DNA from 2 places in the Labrenzia sp. PHM005 genome. Region 2 is predicted to be linked to the other one. Evidence: riboswitches for the same ligand, from Rfam matches in the RefSeq annotation. Region 2 holds a riboswitch; the other holds the start of a gene.
What was found. Region 2 has a riboswitch for thiamine pyrophosphate ahead of FJ695_RS13255 (hydroxyethylthiazole kinase). Riboswitches for the same ligand answer to the same signal wherever they lie in the genome.
Positions count from the first base shown of each region.

Region 1: another riboswitch for thiamine pyrophosphate. It lies ahead of thiC (phosphomethylpyrimidine synthase ThiC); the one in region 2 lies ahead of FJ695_RS13255 (hydroxyethylthiazole kinase).

Region 1 covers NZ_CP041191.1:426,204-429,844, reverse strand. The annotation lists gene FJ695_RS02115 (FAD-dependent oxidoreductase) at 1-78, shown strand, start outside; partial or broken gene thiC (phosphomethylpyrimidine synthase ThiC) at 127-1,937, opposite strand; TPP riboswitch at 2,033-2,152, opposite strand; gene rpsO (30S ribosomal protein S15) at 2,435-2,704, shown strand; gene pnp (polyribonucleotide nucleotidyltransferase) at 3,020-3,641, shown strand, end outside.
Region 2 covers NZ_CP041191.1:2,953,961-2,957,601, forward strand. The annotation lists gene FJ695_RS13240 (DMT family transporter) at 1-724, shown strand, start outside; gene FJ695_RS13245 (hypothetical protein) at 862-1,269, opposite strand; gene FJ695_RS13250 (Lrp/AsnC ligand binding domain-containing protein) at 1,305-1,541, opposite strand; TPP riboswitch at 1,681-1,790, shown strand; gene FJ695_RS13255 (hydroxyethylthiazole kinase) at 1,859-2,632, shown strand; gene thiD (bifunctional hydroxymethylpyrimidine kinase/phosphomethylpyrimidine kinase) at 2,665-3,471, shown strand; gene FJ695_RS13265 (TRAP transporter substrate-binding protein) at 3,473-3,641, shown strand, end outside.

The DNA.
Region 1 (3,641 bases), 2.5 Mb from region 2:
CACGGCACGACACATGGAGCCTATTTGAGCGGACTGGCGGCAGCGGACTTGATTGAGGACGAACTTGCCGAAGACTGAAGCAACCATGCCCGATACCTCGGGCATGGCCTTTGCAAAAGGGTTCGCCTATTCGCCTGGGTCTGCCGGTATGTAGAGATCGCCGCCGGCGCGGTATTTGGCGGCCATCACCTCCATACCTTCTTTCTGGGCTTCTGTCCGGATGTCATGCGAGATCCGCATGGAACAGAATTTCGGCCCGCACATGGAGCAGAAATGCGCCACCTTGTGCGCTTCCTTAGGCAAGGTCTGGTCATGGAACGAGCGTGCGGTGTCAGGATCCAGTGACAGATTGAATTGATCTTCCCAGCGGAATTCGAAGCGCGCCCGGGACAGCGCATCATCCCGGATTTTTGCCGCTGGATGCCCTTTCGCAAGATCGGCCGCATGAGCCGCAATCTTGTAGGTGATTACACCGGTTTTCACGTCGTCGCGGTCCGGCAGACCTAGATGTTCTTTCGGCGTCACGTAACACAGCATCGCCGTGCCATACCAGCCGATCTGCGCCGCTCCAATCGCTGATGTGATGTGGTCATAACCAGGTGCGATATCGGTGGTCAGAGGCCCAAGCGTGTAGAACGGGGCTTCGCCGCAGGTTTCAAGCTGCTTGTCCAAATTGGCCTTGATCTTGTGCATCGGCACATGGCCTGGACCTTCGATCATCACCTGACAGTCTTTTGCCCAGGCGATCTGTGTCAGTTCACCAAGGGTTTCGAGTTCGGCGAACTGCGCGGCGTCATTGGCATCGGCAATGGATCCTGGACGCAGGCCGTCGCCGAGGGAGAAGGACACATCATAGGCCCGTGCGATATCACAGATATCCTCAAAATGCTCATAGAGAAAACTCTCCTTGTGGTGATGCAGGCACCACTTGGCCATGATCGACCCGCCGCGTGAGACAATCCCGGTCACCCGGTTGGCGGTGAACGGCACATAGTGAAGGCGTACGCCCGCGTGGATTGTGAAATAGTCCACGCCCTGTTCAGCCTGTTCGATCAAGGTGTCGCGGTAAACGTCCCAGGAGAGGTCTTCGGCAATGCCGTTCACTTTTTCCAGCGCCTGGTAAAGGGGAACGGTGCCGATCGGAACAGGCGAATTGCGAATGATCCAGTCGCGGTGTTGTGAATGTTCCGGCCAGTGGAAAGGTCCATCACCGTATCGGCCCCCCAGCGGATTGCCCAGACCATTTTTTCAACTTCCTCGGCCATGGAGGAGGTGACAGCAGAGTTACCGATGTTGGCATTGATTTTGACCAGGAAATTCCGCCCGATGATCATCGGCTCGCTTTCCAGGTGGTTGATGTTTGCCGGAATGATCGCCCGCCCGCGGGCAATTTCGTCCCTAACGAACTCCGGCGTGATGAAATCCGGAATGTCTGCCCCAAAGCTTTCGCCGTCCCGCTCCAATTTTTCTGCCGCAGCCTGGCGGCCAAGGTTTTCGCGGATGGCAACAAACTCCATTTCCGGTGTGATGATCCCGGCGCGGGCATAGGCCATCTGGGTGACGGCCTTGCCGCCCGTCGCCCTGCGCGGCAAATGGCTTTCCGGAAATTCCGGTGTCAGCCGGTCGCCGGCGGCAAAGCCGTTGTCTTCCGGTTTGAGCGCGCGGCCCTGGTACATTTCCGTGTCGCCCCGGCCAGAAACCCAGGTTTCGCGCAGCCGGGGCAAGCCACGGTCGATGGCGATTGATGCATCCGGATCTGTATAGGGACCAGAGGCGTCATAGACGGTTACCGGCGGCTCGCCGGCCGTCGGGTGCACCGAAATCTCTCGTATGGGCACGCGTATATCGGGATAGATCTCACCGGTTTGATGGGTCTTCTGGGACGCGGGCAGCGGGCCGGTGGTGACGGCTGGGACCGGTTTGGGGCTAAATGACATTGTTTATGAGCTCCTCTCTTAGAAAAAGAGATCCAGCTCACAGGCGATGGCACGCAAAACAGATTATGATGTTCCGCAAGATACGGACAAGAAAGCAGCATTTTTCAGACCATCCCTACGCCAGTATGAACTGGATCAGGTTCAACGGGTCACTGCGCCGCTCTTATGAGCACATCAGAATCTCAGCCCCTTGCCGGGACACCCCTGGTACGAGGCACATTGGTTTGTAGATCTACGGTTGTCAATTCTTGCGGGCCAACACTCTGTTGAAAGGTGTCTGTTGCGGTGCGAAAAATTCCAGAAACAAAATCCAAGATTCCGCTTTCCTTTTTCCCGGATTTCCGCCATATTCCGCCGCCATTGGGCATTAAGGCTCAATTCGTCCTTCAAGAACCTTTGCTGACCGACATCTCGGCTCTGGCGACTGATGGATCAGGCCGGTATTCCGGCAGTTCAACGCGCCCGGTCAACGGGCCTACCTCTTGAAAGGAAGAGCGATGTCGATCACTGCAGAGCGCAAAGCTGAGCTCATGAAAGAATTCGCCACCAAAGAAGGCGACACCGGTTCTCCGGAAGTCCAGGTTGCGATCCTCACCGAGCGTATCAACAACCTGACCCAACACTTCAAAGAGCATGGCAAGGACAACCACTCCCGCCGCGGTCTTTTGAAGATGGTTGCCTCCCGCCGGTCCCTTCTGGACTACACGCGTGGCAAAAGCGAAGAGCGTTACAAGTCGCTGATCGAGCGTCTTGGCATTCGCCGCTAAGGCTTGTTTTAGACTTGATCAACGCGGTGGGCTTGCCCGCCGCGTTTTTCTTTATGGCAACGGGACTGTTTTCTTCCATTCCTGCGGCCTTTGAGTGTTTCCCTTTTGGAAGCAAACACTCTATAGAAACCTCGTGACAAGTCATGGGGCAGGATTGCCAGCGTCTTTTCGAATTCATTGAAAAGCAGCTTGCCGTCTTGCCCATGACCTGTCCGCCGGTAACCGGCCCATCCGGGGCCGACCGGGAATGTGTTTGCCCCAGATGGACCGCTGAGGAATAGCGGCGGGGCAGGCAGTCTATGTTAAGGACAGATGATGTTTGATATTCATCGTGTAGAAGTCGACTGGGGCGGACGTCCGCTCGTACTCGAAACGGGCAAGGTTGCCCGTCAAGCCGACGGCGCTGTTATGGCGACTTACGGCGAAACCAAGGTTCTGGCGACTGTTGTTTCCGCCAAAGAGCCGCGTGCCGGCCAGGACTTTTTCCCGCTCACCGTGAACTACCAGGAAAAGGCGTTTGCCGCTGGTAAGATCCCGGGTGGCTACTTCAAGCGTGAAGGCCGTCCGTCTGAGCACGAAACCCTGACGTCCCGTCTGATCGACCGTCCGATCCGTCCGCTGTTTGCCGATGGCTACAAGAACGACACCCAGGTCGTCATCACGGTCCTGTCGCACGACATGGAAAACGCTCCGGACATCCTGGCAATGGTCGCAGCCTCTGCTGCCCTGACGCTTTCCGGTGTTCCGTTCATGGGCCCGATCGGCGGCGCGCGCGTTGGTTACATCGACGGCGAATATGTGCTGAACCCGATGGTTGACGACATGCCGGAATCCGCTTTGGATCTGGTTGTTGCCGGTACCAATGATGCGGTTCTGATGGTTGAGTCTGAAGCCAAGGAACTCGACGAAGACATCATGCTCGGCGCCGTTATGTTCG
Region 2 (3,641 bases):
CCGTGCATGCATCGGCCTGTCCGCAATGGTCTGCATGTTTACGGCTTTTGATCTTTTGCCTTTGCCGGATGCGACCGCAATCAACTTTGCCACGCCATTGCTAGTGGTTGTGCTTGCCTATTTTCTGCTTGGCGAGCAGGTACGGATTTACCGCTGGAGCGCGGTCGGTGTCGGATTTCTTGGGATCCTGGTGGTGTTGTCACCGCATTTGGGGGAGGGGGCAGCCGGCAATGCCTCTACACTTGGGGCAGTGGCAGGATTTTTGGGGGCTGGCTTTGCCGCGCTTGCTATGATCACGGTGCGCAAGTTGTGCGAGACGGAACGGACGTCGACGATCGTCACCTGGTTTTCTCTGGCCGCAACGCTGATTTCACTGCTGACCATCCCCGCTGGCTGGATTTGGCCGAGCCAGGCTTGGGTTCTTCCCGATCTTGAGACCGCCGGTCTTCTGGTGCTGATTGGCCTGTTCGGCGGAGCTGGACAGATTCTTCTGACACAAAGCTATCGCTATGCCGATGCCTCGACCATTGCCCCGTTCGATTACATCAACATGATTTGGGCGATCCTGATCGGCTGGCTGGTATTTGCCGAAGAACCGGTTCTGGAGGTGATCATGGGGGCCGTGATTGTCATTGCGGCCGGGATCTTCGTTATTTACCGCGAACACAAACTGGGCCTCGACCGGACCAAAGACCGCCGGGCGTCGACACCATCGAAATCGTGACTTTTTTGCGCCGATGGAGCTTCTCAATGGAGCGCGCGTGATGCCGTCCCGGACGTGATCCGGGACCGAAGCCTAATGGACCCTGGCGCAAGGCCGGGGAAGCTGCGGCGCATGTGAATGCTAGAAATCAGAGAGGGTTATGGCTTGTAGTAGAACGTCTCACCTGAGCTCTTTGTGCCGTCTTTGAAAATCAACTGAACAGTAATTGATTGAGTGCTGTTGGCAGGCAGTTCGATATAGGGTTTTTCCTTTAAGACAGCATTCGGATTGGAGGGATCACAGGCATCCAGCTCCCACATCTGATCAAGATCTGTGCTGTTGAGGCTGTAGAAAACAAAGTCGATGCCGCAGCGCCAGGACTCCAGGTGGGTGAAATAAATCAACTGTTGGCCGTTCCAATCGCGGAAAGACACCCAACTGGTCTTAGTGACATCCAGGATCTGCTTGATCTGCTCTGGTGGCATGCCTTGCGAGACTGCTGGGGATCCGGTTAATGGGAGTGCGACCAATCCGGCCAGCAACATTGTTTTTCCAAGTTTGCTCATCGTCGCTCTCATTTGCTGGTCAATGAAATGCAGCGTTAAAACGCCTTAAAAGTAATGATTGTTTTGGTGTCTTGAATGCCATCGATCGGATGAACCTTCTCATTCACAAAATGACCGATGTCCGTGCCGTTCTCAATGTAGAATTTGACCAAGAGATCATAGTCGCCGCTGGTGGAATAGACTTCCGAGGCGATCTCGGCGTCCGCAATTGCGTTCGCGACTTGATAGGTTTTGCCGAGCTGGCATTTGATCATCACGAAAAACGGGGTCATACGGCGCTCCTGAATGGATGAATAACGTTTGAGTCAGGACATCGCGCATCTGCTGCGAACAGTCAATCGGTGCGTCCATATGAGCCGGGAGCCTAAGTACGACGGGGGTTGAAAATCGGATCCGGCCTTGGTACGCCAAATCATCTCATGGGGGTGCCCGGCAATCGTGGATCGGGCTGAGAGGCAAACGGCCAACTCCTTGAACCTGATCCGGCTTATACCGGCGGAGGGATTGAGATCATGGCAGATAAAACACTCAACATACTAATCCAGGCCATTGCCGGCAGTTTATTCAAAAACTGGGCTGTAGGTTTGGCATGAGCTTGTCGATAGCCGCCAGCACGCAAAATCTTGCGCCAGAAGCTGTTTTTGCTGTTCTTGAACGGGTGCGGCAGAGAAAACCTAAGGTCCATGCGATCACAAATTCGGTCGCGCAGGGTTTTACCGCGAATGTTCTGCTGGCGCTGGGCGCCGTGCCATCTATGACCATCGCGCCAGAAGAAGTCGCTGGTTTTGCGTCTTCTGCAGATGCGCTGTTGATCAATCTTGGCACTCTGGACGACACTCGGCGGTCAGCAATCCCCTTGGCGATCGAGGCAGCCAAGACAGCGAGCCGTCCGGTCTTGATCGATCCTGTTTTTGTTGACCGTTCCCCGCCAAGGTGTGCCTTTGCCAAGGATCTGATGAAAACCGGACCATCTTTGGTGCGGGCGAATGAAGTCGAGATGGCAGCGCTCTTTGCCGAACGGTCCGATGTGGATGCACTAATTTCAGCAGGAACGGTCTTTGTGGTAACGGGTGCAGAAGACAAGATCGAAGGCCTTGGGGAAGACTACCGTTTGCGCAATGGCCATCCCCTGATGGCCCGGGTGACGGCGACCGGATGTGCTGGTGGCGCCGTGCTGGCAGCTTTTGCCAGCGTTGAACCTGATACTGCATTTGCCGCGGCCTGTGGCCTGTCGGTTTTCAATATCGCCGGAGAGATTGCAGCCTCGCGGTCGGCGGGGCCGGGTAGTCTCGTGCCGGAACTGCTGGATGCGCTTTTTGGCCTGACAGCTCGGGATATCGAAAGCCGTCTTCAAACCGGCTGACCACTCTTTCGTTAAAACTGATGGAGGACACCATGACCGCTATCGCGGTGACCATTGCAGGTTCGGATTCTGGCGGCGGGGCCGGCATTCAGGCGGACCTGAAATCCTTTTCCGCCAATGGGGTTTATGGCGCCAGCGTTTTGACCGCTTTGACAGCCCAGAACACGCTTGGTGTCACTGCCATCCATGATGTCCCGACAGACTTTGTGCGGGCGCAAATGGATGCCGTTTTTTCAGACCTTGAGGTTAAGGCGACCAAGATCGGCATGCTGTCGCAAGTTCCCATCATTGAAGAAGTGGCTGCAGGATTGAAACGGCATCAAACCGGACCTGTGGTGCTGGATCCGGTGATGGTGGCCGCGTCCGGGGACCCGCTTCTGGTGGACAGCGCAGTTGCCAGTCTCATGTCTGAGCTGTTGCCGCTGGCCGATGTCATTACGCCCAATCTGCATGAAGCTGCACGCATGCTGGAAACAGACATGGCCGCCAGCGAAGAAGACATGTTCGATCAGGCGCAGCGGTTGATTGGACTGGGTGCAAAATCGGTTCTCCTAAAAGGCGGTCATGGCACCAGTGATGAAAGCGCAGATCTGTTTTTGACCGGTGCCGGCGAGCCTCTCTGGCTTCGGGAAAAACGGATTGCGACGGACAACACCCATGGAACCGGCTGCACCCTGTCGTCCGCTATTGCAGCTGGATTGGCAAAGGGCGAGGGGCTCAGTGAAGCCGTGATTGCCGCCAAGGCCTATATCCACCAAGCCATTTGTCACTCTGATGAACTTCAGATCGGCAAAGGGCATGGCCCCGTTCATCACTTTCACGCATTTTGGGGGAAATAAAATGGCGTCTGGTTCCAAAAAAGCAGCAGGTCTAACCCGACGAGGAATGATTGCAGGTGGGGTGGCTGGTGGGGCTGGCGCATTGGCTGTGCCCGCTATTGCCGCCCAAAAGCCTACGGTGGAATGGAAGCTGGCGACTTCATGGCCGAAAAACCTGCCGGGGCCCGGCG